Regions from separate parts of the Actinomadura sp. NPDC049382 genome, predicted to be linked through region 2. Evidence: riboswitches for the same ligand, from Rfam matches in the RefSeq annotation. Region 2 holds a riboswitch; each other region holds the start of a gene.
What was found. Region 2 has a riboswitch for cyclic di-AMP ahead of AB0K34_RS36295 (NlpC/P60 family protein). Riboswitches for the same ligand answer to the same signal wherever they lie in the genome.

Region 1: linked by a shared signal. The riboswitch ahead of AB0K34_RS00010 (NlpC/P60 family protein) and the one ahead of AB0K34_RS36295 (NlpC/P60 family protein) in region 2 are both predicted to bind cyclic di-AMP.
Region 3: linked by a shared signal. The riboswitch ahead of AB0K34_RS34750 (C40 family peptidase) and the one ahead of AB0K34_RS36295 (NlpC/P60 family protein) in region 2 are both predicted to bind cyclic di-AMP.

What each region holds. Positions count from the first base shown of each region.
Region 1 covers NZ_JBFARO010000001.1:415-5,068, reverse strand. Annotated here, with positions in the region: gene AB0K34_RS00030 (MFS transporter) at 1-347, opposite strand, end outside; gene AB0K34_RS00025 (DUF4396 domain-containing protein) at 609-1,031, shown strand; gene AB0K34_RS00020 (BlaI/MecI/CopY family transcriptional regulator) at 1,082-1,462, shown strand; gene AB0K34_RS00015 (M56 family metallopeptidase) at 1,467-2,654, shown strand; cyclic di-AMP (ydaO/yuaA leader) riboswitch at 2,757-2,905, shown strand; gene AB0K34_RS00010 (NlpC/P60 family protein) at 2,911-3,960, shown strand; gene AB0K34_RS00005 (TMEM165/GDT1 family protein) at 4,312-4,654, shown strand, end outside.
Region 2 covers NZ_JBFARO010000106.1:1,684-6,337, reverse strand. Annotated here, with positions in the region: gene AB0K34_RS36300 (LuxR C-terminal-related transcriptional regulator) at 249-479, shown strand; gene AB0K34_RS36295 (NlpC/P60 family protein) at 764-1,744, opposite strand; cyclic di-AMP (ydaO/yuaA leader) riboswitch at 1,748-1,954, opposite strand; gene AB0K34_RS36290 (amino-acid N-acetyltransferase) at 2,218-2,754, shown strand; gene AB0K34_RS36285 (RDD family protein) at 2,751-3,566, shown strand; gene AB0K34_RS36280 (RDD family protein) at 3,574-4,332, shown strand.
Region 3 covers NZ_JBFARO010000095.1:3,143-7,796, forward strand. Annotated here, with positions in the region: gene AB0K34_RS34735 (metalloregulator ArsR/SmtB family transcription factor) at 1-35, opposite strand, end outside; gene AB0K34_RS34740 (helix-turn-helix domain-containing protein) at 231-974, shown strand; gene AB0K34_RS34745 (hypothetical protein) at 1,209-2,144, shown strand; cyclic di-AMP (ydaO/yuaA leader) riboswitch at 2,423-2,567, shown strand; gene AB0K34_RS34750 (C40 family peptidase) at 2,576-3,283, shown strand; gene AB0K34_RS34755 (SAM-dependent methyltransferase) at 3,270-4,076, opposite strand; gene hpnH (adenosyl-hopene transferase HpnH) at 4,141-4,654, opposite strand, start outside.

The sequences.
Region 1 (4,654 bases), on a different contig from region 2:
GCGCCGACGCCCTGGACGGCGCGTCCGGCCAGCTCCACGCCGACGTTCCCGGCGGCGCCCGCCATGGCGGACCCGGCGAGCAGGACGACCCACCCGGTGGAGAACAGCCGGCGGGCGCCGAACAGGTCCGACAGCCGGCCGCCGAGCAGCAGCAGGCCGCCGAACGCGACGACGTAGGCGTTGAACACCCAGGACAGGTTCTCCTGCGAGAACCCGAGATCCGCCTGGATGCGGGGCAGCGCCACCCCGATGATCGACGTGTCCATGATCACCATGAACTGAGCGGCCGCGATCAGCGCCAGCGCCCACCAGCGGCGCGCGGCGGGCGGTGCGGAACGTCCGGACATGACTCCTCCTTCTACCCCTAGGGGGTATATATCCAGCGGTCGCTTACCCTAGGGGGGTATAGTGCCCTGCGCAACCCCCGGCGCCCCGCGCTGATTCCCGAAACCTGAAGGAGCCCCGAAATGACCGCCCAAGACCGAGAAGGCCCCGCCCCCCACACCCCGCACACCGCCCACCCGCCCGGTGGGGCGTCTCACACCCCTGGGCAAGCCGGGCATGCGGGCGGGCATGGCGGGCATGGCGTCGGGTCGGTGTCGTGGGGGATGGCGGCTCAGGCGACGCTGCACTGCCTGACCGGCTGCGCCATCGGCGAGGTGCTCGGCATGGTGATCGGGACGGTGCTGGGGTGGTCGAACGTGGCCACGATCGTCCTGGCGGTCTTCCTCGCGTTCGTCTTCGGATACGCCCTGACCATGCGCGGCGTCCTCAAGGCGGGGCTGACGCTGCGCGCCGCGTTCGGCGTGGCGCTGGCCGCCGACACCGTCTCGATCGCGGTCATGGAAGTGCTGGACAACGCGGCCATGGTGGCGATCCCGGGAGCGATGGACGCCGGCCTGGCGGACCCCCTGTTCTGGGGTGCGCTCGCCGTGGCGTTCCTGCTCGCCTTCATCATCACCACGCCGGTGAACCGGTGGATGATCGGCCGGGGCAAGGGCCACGCCGTCGTGCACCAGTACCACCACTGACCCGGCGGACCGGTGCTCCGGCACAATGTGGGCAGGACGGAGGTGAGCGCGTGGCCGGACTGGGCGGGTCGCTCGAACGCTCCATCATGGACGTCCTCTGGGCGGCACCCGAACCACTGCGGGTGCGAGAACTCCTCGCGAAGCTCAACGAAGACTCCGACAAGGCGCTCGCCTACAACACCGTCCAGACCGTGGCCGAACGCCTGGCGCAGAAGGGGCTCCTACAGCGCACCCAGGACGGGACGGCCTTCCGCTACGGCCCGACCAGGGCGCGTGAGGAGTACGCCGTCGAGCTGATGCTGGACGCGCTGACCGACGCCCCCGACCACGGCGCGATCCTCGCCCGCTTCGCCGAGAGCGTCCCCGCCGAGGACGCCCGCCACCTGCTGGACGCCCTGCGCCGCCGGACGTCCGACGGCGACGAGGCGTGACGCCGTGATCGTCCTGGTCGGCGCGCTCGTCGCCTCGGCGGTCCTGCTGGGGTGCCTGGCCGGACCGGTCCTCGACCGGATCCGGGCCGGCGCCCTCGGCCCCCGGACGGCGGTCGCCTGCTGGACGGCCGCGCTCGCGGGCACCGTCATCGCCAGCGCCGGAGTCGTCGCGGTCGCGCTGATCTCGCCGCCGGGGCCCGGACACGGCCTGCTGACGCTGCTGCGCGACTGCCTGCCCCACCACGAGACCCAGGCGATGATCGCGGCGGCCGTGGCGAGCCTGGTCCTACTGGCGGCGTGCGGGACGAGGCTGGCCCGCGGGGTGCCGCGCCTGGTCCGGGCCCTGCGGCACCGCCGCCGCCACTGGGAGATGCTCCGCCTCGTCGCCCGCCCGCACACCCGGCACGCGGACGTCCTCGTACTCGACCACCCGGTGCCCGTGGCCTACTCCCTGTCCGCGCGCCGCCGCGCGATCGTGGTCAGCACGGGAGCCCAGGACGCCCTGAGCGCCGCCGAACTCGGCGCCGTCCTCGCACACGAGCGAGCCCACCTCCGGCAACGCCACCACGCACTGCTGCTCGTCCTGGACCTCGCCCACGCCCTCCTCCCTTGGCTGCCAACCGTCCGCCGAGCCAAGGCACGGCTACCGCTACTCCTGGAAATGGCAGCGGACGACACAGCGGCACACACCCACGGCCCACGAACCCTCGTCAAAGCCCTACACACACTCGCCTCACCACCCGGCGCCCCCAACGCGCCAGGTTCACTGGCAGCAACAGGCTCACAACCCTCATCCGAAGCGACCAGCGCCCCTTACAAAGCCGAACTCCACGACATTGGCGGAGTGGTCACCGCGCCCGGCCCGCTCGACGCGCCCGGCCCGCTCGACGCGACCGGCCCGCTTGCCGCGACCGGGTCGCGTGAAGCGGGCGGCATGTCATGCGGGCCTGGAACCCGTGACGTTTGCGGTGTGGTCGTCGAGACCGGCTCGTTCGGCGCGTGTGGAGAGTTGGGGGCGGTCGGGGCGGGGATGGACGCGCTGGCGGCGCGGGTGCGGCGGCTGGAGGCCGGTGAGCAGGTGAAGCCGCGTGGGGCGTTCCGGGTGGTGGCGCCGGTGTTCGTGGCGGCGGCGGTCGCGGTGCCTCTCGCGGGCGCGGCTCTCGCGATCGGTCGGCTGGCCCTGCTCTGCTGATGCGTCTGGGACGTTTGCTGTAATCCGCGGCTTGAGTGGCGAATGAGGCGGCTATCTCCTACGCTGCGTAGGAGCCACCGTGACGAGCCCCCGCCGGGGGCGGCGATGGCGACGCCGAATCCCGTGGCCCATCGGCCCGGGAACCGGGGACCCGATCTCCACTGGGGTGAGTCCGCTCCCTTCGCGGGGGCGGTAGGGCGACTCTGGCCCGAACCCGTCAGCTGACCCGGTAGGCGGCACAGAGGAGGACGACCGCATGCAGCGACGCGCTGCCGTCATCGGCACGCCGAAACGCCGCACCCGCACCCCCCGAACCGTCACGGCATGGGCGATATCGGCCGCCGTGGCCGCGGCGCTCCTCGCACCGGCGCCCGCCTCCGCCGAGCCCGAGCCGTCCCGCCGGGAGCTGACCGCGCAGCAGAAGAAACTCGCGGACGACGCCGAGAAGCTCAGCGAGCAGTACAACGGCCTGCGCGAGCGGCTGAAGCAGGCCCAGCGCGCCGCCAAGGTGGCCGAGGGCAACGCCGCCCGCCAGAAGAAGGCGCTGGACGACGCCCGCGCCAGGATCGTCAAGCTCGCAGCGGACAGCTACAAGAACGGCCCGGCGGACCCTGCCGTCGCCTTCGCCTCCGCCAAGGACCCGCAGAGCGTCCTTGACCGGTCGGCCACGCTCAACTACTTCGCCCGCCAGGACGGCGACCGCGTCGCCCACCTGCTCCAGACCATGCAGGCCGCCGAGCGCTCCCGCAAATCGGCCGAAGCGCGCGCGAAGCAGGTGCGCGAACTCACCGACGAGGCCAAGAAGAAGCGCAAGGAGCTCCAGGCCAGGCTCAAGAAGGTCGAAGCCAAGCTGGGCGTCGGCACTCCCATCCGAGGCAACGGCGGGCCCATCCCCAACGTGGACCCGGGCGGCGCCTCCGCCAAGGCCATGACCGCCGTTCGGGCCGCCCTGAGCCAGCTCGGCGTGCCCTACTCCTGGGGCGGCGGCACCGCGTCCGGCCCGTCCTACGGCACCGCGCAGGGCGCCAACATCAAGGGCTTCGACTGCTCCGGCCTGACCCTGTACGCCTACGCCCAGGTCGGGATCAACCTCCCGCACTACACCGGCGCCCAGTACAACGCGGGCACGCACGTGTCCATGTCACAGCTCAGGCCCGGCGACCTGGTGTTCTTCCACGCCGACCTGCACCACATGGGGCTTTACATCGGCAACGGCAAGATGGTCCACGCTCCGCAGACCGGCGACGTGGTCAAGATCAGCCCGCTCGCCGGACGGCCCTTCGCCGGCGGCGTCCGCGTCGCCTGACACGCTTCCCCCGACCGGCGTCCCCGCCACCCGTCCCGGGTGACGGGGACGCTTCCATTCAGGGACCGGCTCCTTTGCCACGCCGGTCGAGTGCCTTGCCGGATGTTTTGGCTACACTGGGGCCCGGCGAAGGGGAGTAGTCCTGTAATACCGCTGGTCGACACGCTGGACGTCCTTGGACGTCCCGGCCATCGGGCCCCGCGAAGGGGTGGACGAGACCTTCGGCCACGGCATGACGTGGCCCGTGCGACCGTGCGGGCCGTCCGATCGTGCCGGGCCGAGTGGTCCTCCCGTCGCCCGCCAGGGTGCCGGCCGAAGTCCGCGGCCCGGCCCCGTAAGAAGGCACCGCCCATGACCCTGGACCCGCTCGCGATCCTCACCGCGTTCGGCTTGATCTTCCTCGCCGAGCTGCCCGACAAGACGATGTTCGCCTCACTGGCCATGGGCACGCGCATGCGTCCGCTCTACGTGTGGTTCGGCACGTCCACGGCGTTCATCGTGCACGTCGCGATCGCCGTGGGGGCCGGCAGCCTGCTCAGCCTGCTGCCGGGCATGGCCGTCAAGCTCGTGTCGGCCGCCCTGTTCGCCTTCGGCGCCATCGTGCTGATGCGCGGCGGAGGGGACGACGACGAGGACGACAAGGCCGGCCAGACGGTCACCCGGTTCTGGCCGTCCTACGTGGCCGCCTTCACGG
Region 2 (4,654 bases):
GATCTCATCCCGTCTCCCTCGGACGACCAACGAGTGAATCGTCACCCGGAGTTCCCCCGTACGACCCCGCAATCGGCCAGGCGGCCACCTCCGGCCAAGCTCGTGAGACAGCAAAGGAACCCGATGATCTAAGTCCGGAGGGCTCCGGACCCGGCAACCCAACGCGCGTACAGATCGAGGCCCAACCCGTGCCTGTGCAGCGGACGGCTGCATCCCCGCGGTCATCACCACGGACGAGGGAGGACGGAGTGGAAACAGCCACACTCGCACGTCGTGGCACCGACGATTTCGGGCTGAGCGAGGAGGAGATCCGGCTGCTCGCCCAGATCGCGAGCGGTGTCACCGCCGATGTGGCGGCACGCAAGCTGGAGCTGAGCGCACGGACCTTGCGGCGCCGGTTGCGGACGATCTGCGACCGGCTGGAGGTCAACACTCCTATCGAGGCCGTGGTGTGGGCGGCCCGGAGGCAGCTCATCTAGCCGGCTTCACCCCCCGACGCTCGCCAGGGGACGGGCGAGCGTCACCGAGAGATCCAGGCGGCGAACCGAACTCCGTCCGACCCCGCAGCGGCGGCGCCGGCGCCCTGGCAGGTAGGTCCCTGCAGGTGGCGTCGCCGCGGACGGCGTTCAACCCCCATGGATCCCCTAGTCATGCGCACATCCGCAGTCGCACATCCGCGGAGTAGGCGCACACCCACTCAGTCCTGCGCACACTCGTATTGCGCATGCGCTTCGGTGGCGTCCGGGACCGGGCGTGGGCCGGGTCAGGCGACGCGGACGCCGCCCGCGAAGGGCCGCCCGTCCATGGAGGCGATCTTCACGACGTCGCCGGTGTGCGGCGCGTGGATCATCTTGCCGCCCCCGATGTACATCCCCATGTGGTGCAGGTCGGCGTAGAAGAACACGAGGTCGCCCGGCTGGAGCTGGCTGCGCGACACGTGGGTGCCGGCGTTCCACTGGCTGCCGGTGTAGTGCGGCAGGTTGATGCCGACCTGCTTGTAGGCCCACATCGTCAGGCCGGAGCAGTCGAATGTGCTCGGCCCGGAGGCGCCCCAGACGTACGGGCGGCCGAGCTTGCCCATCGCGTACCGCAGCGCCTGGGCGGCCTTGCCGGTGCCGATGACGGGGAGCTTCGCGAGCTGGGATGGGTCCCGCTTGACGATCGTGCCGCGGACCTTCTCGTAGGCGTCGGTGACCTTCTTGCGCTGCGCGTCGAGCTGGGTCCGCAGCTGCTTGACCTGCGCGGCGCGCGATTCGGCGGACTTGCGGGCGCGCTGGGCGGCCTGCATCGCCTGCATGAGGCCGAGCACCTTGGTGCTGTCGCGCTTGGCGAAGTAGTTGAGGGTGGCGGCCTGGTCGAGGACGGCCTGCGGGTCCTGGGAGGCGACGAACGAGACCGTCGGATCGGAGCCGCCCTGCATGTAGCTGGTCGCGGCGAGGGTGCCGACCTTCTGCCGGATCGCCTGGAGCGACTTCTCCTGCCGCTCGGCGTTCTCGGTGGCGACCTCGGCGGCGCGCTTGGACTGCGCGAGCTTCACCTTCAGGCCGTTGTACTGCTCGGTGAGCTGCTCCAGCTGGTCGGCGAGCTTGAAGGCCTGGGAGCGGAGTTCTTTGGTGGACGGCTCGGGATCGGCGTGCGCGACGGCGACGGTGTGCGGAGCGGCCGTCAGCGCGACGAGCGCGCCGGCCACGGTGACCGCGCGGCCGCGGAAGCGTCGAAGGGAAGCAGACCGCGAGTGCTGCACGAGTTCTCCTCTCCTCGACCGCCTACCGGGTTAGCTGACGGGTTGGGGCCGGAGCAGCCCGTCCGCGAGCGTGCGCGGGCCAGGCCGCGGCGCTGCGGATTCACCCCTGACGGCGGCCGCTTCGGGGCAATCCCCGGAAACGCTCCGAAAGTGGGTCCCCGGCTCCCCGGGGCGCTGGTTCGCGGCCCGTGGACTCGGCGGTTCGGCCTCCGTTCTGCGGGTGGCCGATGTCAGCGATGGACACTAACGGAATGCGGATTGGATGCCAACCAGATCCTGTGAAGTCGCAGGTCGGACGGGCGGGGCGCGCTTCCGCCGGCGGCCTCCGCGGGCGCTCGGCGATGTGTTCTGGGTCACTTTTCAGCGGCGCGAGCGGCCTATCTAGTCGCTTTTATCTAGTCACCCTTCTGTCGTGCTCACCACGCGTATGCGCACGCCGACGTTCGGCAAGGTCCGGTGTTCGATAATCTCGCCTGTTTGTGGAGGTCGTGATCCGGCGTGCCCGTACCGCCGATGTCCAGGAGATCCGCAGGCTGGTCGATCTGTACGCCGGGTCGGGGCGACGCCTGCTGAAGAAGTCGACGGTCAAGCTGTACGAGGACGTCCAGGAGTTCTGGATCGCCGAGGACGTCCAGGACGGGACGCCCGGGCGCGTCGTGGCCTGCGGGGCCCTGCACGTCATGTGGGAGGACCTCGCGGAGGTTCGCTCCGTCGCCGTGGACAAGGGGTACGGCGGACGCGGCATCGGCCACCGCATCGTCGCCCGGCTGCTGGAGACGGCGCGTGAACTCGGCGTGCGGAGGGTGTTCTGCCTTACCTTCGAGGTGGACTTCTTCGCGCGCCACGGCTTCGAGCAGATCCTCGGTACACCGGTGTCGCCTGAGGTGTATGAGGAGCTTCTCCGCTCTTACGACGAAGGCGTGGCAGAGTTCTTGGACCTCGACCGGGTCAAGCCGAATACGTTGGGCAACACCCGGATGTTGCTTCGCCTGGAGGACTGCCCCAAATGAGCGATTCCCCCCACCGCGGACGGCGTTACCAACCGCCGCAGGGCCAGGGTGCCTACGGTCCCCCGCCCCCGTACCAAGGTCCCCAGTGGCAGCAGCAGCCACAGCACCAGCAGCCACAGCAGCAGTGGCAGCAGCCCCAGCAACCTCAGCAGGACTGGGGGCGCTCCTACGAGCCGTCCTACGACCAGTACGGCGACTCCCAAGGCTCCTATGGTTCCCAGGGCAGCGAGATGGAGTTGGCGCCCATTCACCGCAGGGCCGGCGCCAGGGTCATCGACAACGCCCTCGTCGCCGTCTTCGGGTTCGCGCTCATCCTGCCCGTGACGGTCGCCGCGTTCGGCCTGGGCGGTGAAGGCGGCAACGACGAGGAAGAGGCCGGCATCTGGAACTGGCCCATCATCTTCACCCTGTTCTTCGTCATGTCCGTGCTGCCGTTCCTCTACGAGGCCGTCCAACTGTCCATGTGGGGGCGGACGCTGGGCAAGCGGATCCTGGGCCTGGGCATCGTGCAGGCCCGTCCCGCGGGTGAGCCGATGAGCACGACGCAGGCGATTTGGCGCGCTGGGATCGTCCACGTCGGCTACCAGGTAGGTGTCTTCTTCTTCCTGGTCCTCGCGGTGATGGTGTGGGAGTACGCGGCGTATGGGATGGCGCTGGTCTGGGTGGGCGGTCTGATGGCCTACCTGTGGGCGATCTGGGACCAGCCTCTGCACCAGGCGCTGCACGACCGTTTCGCCGGCACGCTGGTCATCGACGAGCGAGGCACGTACGAGGAGTACGGCGACGACCAGTACACCGAGTACGCGGACTAAGTCCGCGATGGCGGTTTCCCTCGCCGACCCGGGGCAGCGCTTGCTCGCGCGCGTGGTCGACACGCTCATCGTCGGTGTGCCCGTCATCGTCGTCGTCCGCGAACTGGTGTCCGGGCACCTGGTGGACGTCGTCGCCCCGCCCGCCGTGGCGGGGTGCATGCTGCTGTACGAGGCGGTCCAGCTCGCCCTCTGGGGCCGGACGCTCGGCAAGCGCTTCGCGGGCATAGAGGTCGTCACTGCCCTGCCGGAGGGAACATCCGCCCTATCGGGCGCCAGGGCGGACCAAGAGGCCGCAGGGGGCGCTGGCGCCGCCCAGGGTGCGGGGGAGCCGGGTGCCGCGGCCAACGGCGGAGTGAGCTTCCTCCCGGCGTCCGTGCCGGGGTTCGTGCCCGCCGCCAAGCCCGAAGGGCCCGCCGCCGTGCCCGCGGAGGCAGGGACGCCCAAGGACGCCTCAGCCCCTCCCTCGCCCGAGTCCTCCCCCGGGGGCGCGCCGGAGGCCACTCACGCGGAGACAGCGGCCGAGGGGCTCGCTGAGCGGGTGGAGGCCGAGGCCCGGCCGGGCGTTCTGCAGTGCGTTCTCCGCGCGGCGGTTTATTCGCTGCCGATCGCGATCCGCCCGATTCCCGTGGCCGGTGTGCTGGCGAGCGTCTTCTGGGTCGTGAACGCCGGTGTCATCTTCGAGGGGACGCGCCGCCAGGCCGTCCATGACAGGCTCGCGGGGACGCTAGTGGTAAAGCGCGGGACGCCCGATTCCCCGGCCTTCTGAGGGCCACTCGCGCGCGTACGGGCACGCTCACGGCGCCTTGATCCCTGGTTACACGCCCGGATGCATCGCGGCACGAGGGTATTCGCTGCCTTCTACATGCTTTTGCGGAGAGATGGCCGGGTCTGTTTCGGACGCACGGGCTTGGCCGGGTCAATCCCAGCTCGTTCCGGTTACGGCCCTGAATCGAGCGGGGATCTGTCTCGTCCCGGATGCCGCCTCCGGATTGAATGCCCTTCGGCCGCCCCTTGCCGTGCCGCCTGCGGTGTCGCTTCTTAGCGGTACTGGACTTACTCTGGATGGGACAGGGTCTCACCCGGAACGG
Region 3 (4,654 bases), on a different contig from region 2:
GTGGGATCGGCCAGCGCCCGGAAGACCTCGTCCATCCTCGCCGTCTCCCCGCTCCCGCTCGACCACCGCCATGATAGGCAACCGCAGGACTGCACTTCAACGCCGACGCGGGGGCCCGGCCGCGCCCCTGCGGGACACCGCCCGGCGCCGCCCGGCCGCCGGAAACCCGGCCACATGCGGTACTTGCGGAACCGCCCGTCCGATTTGAGCATGAACGGACGGAGGAGTGCATGGATGACCGAACCGAGCAGGCAGTCAGGCGCGTCATCGACGCGATGCGGCAGAACCTCGGCGAAAGGATCACCATCGACGACATGGCGCGCATCGCCATGTTCAGCAAGTTCCATTTCTGTCGCGTTTTCCGAGAATCCACCGGCATGTCACCGGTGAGATTCTTCTACGCGCTCCGATTGGCGGAGGCCAAGCAGCTTCTGGTCGGCACATCGCTGTCCATCGCCGACATCGGAACCCGTGTCGGATACGCCAGCACCGGCACTTTCAGCTCCCGTTTCAAGTCGACCGTCGGCGTCCCGCCGAGCGTCTACCGCGCGACGGGAGGCGACGCCGTCCGGGCGGCCGACGCGCTGCGCCGCCGGGCCCGGACCGGGCACACCACCATCCGCGGCGCGGTCTCCTGCCGGGACGCCTGGCACGGCGGCCCCGTCTTCGTCGGCCTGTTCCGCGAGGCCGTCCCCACCGGCCTCCCGGCCCGCTGCTCGATCCTGCCCGCGCCGGGCGCCTTCGCGCTGACGCACGTCATGCCTGGTAGATGGCATGTCCTCGCCTACTCGCCCGCCCCGGGACCGGACGGGGCCGCCGAGGACGCGCTGGTCGGCGCCGCCGGCCCGCTCATGATCAGGCACGGCACCGCCGTGCGGACGGCCGAGGTCCGGCTGCGCCCGCTCAGCCCCTACGACCCGCCCGTCCTGCTCGCGCTCACCGCCCCCGACGCGGCCCGCGAACTGACGTCCTGACGTCCCGGCGCCCGGCGCCCCGTCCCCGCGATCGAGCAAGTGCGAAGAAGCACCGCCCAGAACGAGCCCGCATACTGAGAGCCGGATCACTCCCCTCCACTCGGAAAACCCCCGCGCACGGAAAAGACCCGTGCACCGAGTCCGCGCCGTGAATCGCTCACGCCCCCAGGGAATGACATGCCTCAAGATCAGAGCCACACCCTGCCCACGCCGCGCCCGGAAAAGGCGGCACCCGTGACGACCGGAACCTCCCTTTTCGTCACCGGCCATTTCCCGCGCCGCCGCACACTGATCATTCTGCTCAGCGCGGGCGCCGGATTCCTGCTGACGGTCATCTGGTCGGCGGAGTTCGTCGACCAGACGATCGGGGACAACGTCGCCGGCACGCTCCTCGGCCATGACGCGAAGGGGACGCCGATCGCCGGGATCGCCGCCGGGATCGCCTTCGCCTTCGCGAGCGGGCTCGCCGGCTCGTTCACGGCGTGCAACGTGGCCGCGTTCAGCACGGTCGCGCCGCTGCTCGGCGGCACCGGCGGCCGGTGGGACCGGCTCGCCGGGACGCTCCGGCCGCTCGGCTGGATCGCGCTCGGCATGGTGACGGTGTCGGCCGGCTACGGCGCGATCGTCGGCCTGGCGGGCACCGGCATGCCGCAGTTCTCCACCGCCGAGAGCACCCCCGGTTCGCTGTCCGCGCGCAGCGTCCAGTCCATGGTGGTGTTCGGCGCGATCGGGCTGGCGATGATCTACATGGGGGCCGCCGCGCTCGGCGTCGTCCGCGACCCGTTCGCCCGGGTGGCGCGCCGCTTCCCCAACGCTCCGCTGGTCTTCATGGGCGCGCTGATCGGCGGGTTCCTGATCGGCCGCCCCTACCCGCTGTTCCGGCAGCTCTTCCGCGACGCGGCGGAGAGCCACAACCCGCTGTACGGGGCCGCCGCGTTCGTCCTCCAGTCGGTCGGCAACATCGTGATCATGGCGGTGCTGTTCCTGCTGCTCGCCCATCTCGCGGGCCGCCGGCTGAGCCGCTGGCTGGCCGCCGATCCGCGCCGCGTCGCGGTGCTGACGGCGTCCTCGCTGATCGTGGCCGGGGTCTTCAGCCTCCTCTACTGGGACGTGCGGCTGCTCGCCCGCCGGGAGATCATCCCGTGGTATCCGGTGGCCCCCTGGTCGTGACGCCGGACGGCCGCCGATGCGGGCGCCGCCGGGCGCCCGCATCGCCCGTCCGCAACCGCTTCCGGGCGGTTGAGCTGGGTGTTTGATTTTGCTGGGGTTTGCCTTCGCTTGGTGATCCGAGTAGCTTGGCCCCCGCCAAGGCGCTCACCAGGCGTTCTTGTCCCACCTGGCACCGAGCCGGTGGGGGCGGCGCGCCCCACGCGTCGCCCGGCGGCACCTCCCATGCACGCCGCCCGCGCCCTGAACGGGCCCTACAACAGCAGCGCCGCTCCCTCTCGCAGCGGCACCCGCCGAGTCCGCCACAGCGCGGAGCCGGGGACCCACCCTCGTGCACTGGGGTGAATCGGCCGTTTCACCGGCCGTAGGGCGACTTCCACGTCCGAACCCGTCAGCTAACCCGGTAGGCGGCCCATGGAAGCAAGGAGTCCCCCTTGACAGGCAAGCACAGCACGGGCAATCACAACTCGGGCAACGACAGCACGGGCAAGAAGAGCAGGAAGCCGGGTCTTTTCGGGCTGAGCCCGCGCGCCAACGGCGCGATCCTCGGCCTCGCCGCGATCGGCGTGGCCGCGACGACCCTCCAGGCGACGGCCGGTTCGTCCGAGTCGGGCACGTCCGTCGCGTCCGTCCAGAGCATCCCCCAGCAGCGCTCCGCCGAGGCGGAGCCGCGCACGGACCCGGAGAAGGGCTCCGGGTCGTCCGCCAAGCCGGACGAGACCGACAAGCGCTCGAAGGTCATCGAGCTGGCGAAGACGTGGAACCCCCACAGCAGCCGGCGCGTGCCCTACAGCCAGACCGACTACCACAACGGGTACCGCACCGACTGCTCCGGCTTCGTCGCGATGACCCTCGGGCTCGCGAAGCCCGGGCCGAACACCGTCGGCCTGACGTCCTCGCGCTACACCGAGCGCATCAAGATGTCGGAGCTCAAGAAGGGCGACCTCGTGATGGACGCCGAGGGCACCAACACGACGCGCCACGTCGTCATCTTCGAGAAGTGGGCCGACAAGGCGCACACGTCCTACTGGGCGTACGAGCAGCGCGGCCGGTACGGCACCGACTACCGGACGCGCGACTACGGCCTCGACTCGGGCAGCGAGTACAAGGCGTACCGGCCGAAGAAGCTCAGCGGAGCTTGATGGCGACGCCGGCCATCCCGAGCTGCTCCCCCGGAGCGAGGTGGTCCGGGTCGACCGGGCCGTCGGGACGCCACAGGGCCGTGTAGGTCACACCGGGTTCGACCAGTTCGAAGTCACCGAACTGGGCCTCGATCTCGGCGGGCGTGCGCGCCCAGCCCTCTTCCAGGTTCTCTCGTGTGATGCGGGCCAGCTCCTGTTGCTGGGGCAGGCCCGTGTCCACGAGGGACGTCATGAACAGGTGGCTGCCGGGCGCCAGGACGTCGCGGTAGGCGGCGACGACGCCGTCCACCACGTCCGGCGACAGGTAGTGCAGCATCCCGACCATCATGACGACGGCCGGGCGGGAGAAGTCGATGAAGCCGTCGACGACGGGGTCCGACAGGACGGCCGCCGGGTCGCGGACGTCGCCGACCATCACCCGCGTGGCGTCGTTGTTGGCCAGGATCGCCCGCCCGTGGACGGAGACCAGCGGGTCGATGTCGACGTAGACGACGCGGGCGTCCGGGTTCTCGCGCTGGGCGACCTCGTGGGTGTTCTCGACCGTGGGCAGCCCGCTGCCGAGGTCGAGGAACTGGTCCATGCCGGCTTCCCGCGCCAGGTAGCGGACGCCCCGGACGAGCACCTTGCGGTTCTCGACCGCGGATTCGCGCAGGCCCGGGATCAGCGCGGCCGTCTGGTCGGCCAGCGCGCGGTCGGCGGCGAAGTTGTCCTTGCCGCCGAGGAGCGCGTCGTAGGCGCGCGCGATGGTGGGCTTGTCGAAGTCCAGCTCGGCCGGAGGCCACTCGTCAGCCATGCCGCCATCGTAGATCGTTACGCCCGGAGAGTGGGCCGAAATCCCCACTCTCCGGGCTTTTCGGTCAGGTGTCGCGCATCGCCCTGATCGACTCCTTCAGCGAACCGACCGTGGCCATGACCGCCGTCGGCTCGTACCCGCAGTGGGCCATGCAGTTCGCGCAGCGCGGGTCGCGCCCCCGGCCGTAGGAGTCCCAGTCGGTCTCGTCCAGCAGTTCCTGGTACGTCTGCGCGTAGCCGTCCGACATCAGGTAGCAGGGGCGCTGCCACCCGAACAGCGAGTAGGACGGGATCGCCCAGGCCGTGCACGGGAAGTCGACCTTGCCCTCCAGGAAGTCCAGGAACAGCGGCGAGTGGTTGAGCCGCCAGCGCTTGCGGTTGCCGTCCGCGAACGCCTTGCGGAACAGCTCGCGGGTCTCCTGGACGCCCAGGAAGTGCTCCTGGTCGGGCGCCTTGTCGTAGGCGTACCCCGGCGAGATCATCATCTCGTCGACCTTGAGGTCGTCGTTGAGGTAGTTCATCACCTCGATGACGGTCTGCGGGGTGTCGGTGTTGAAGAACGTCGTGTTCGTCGTGACG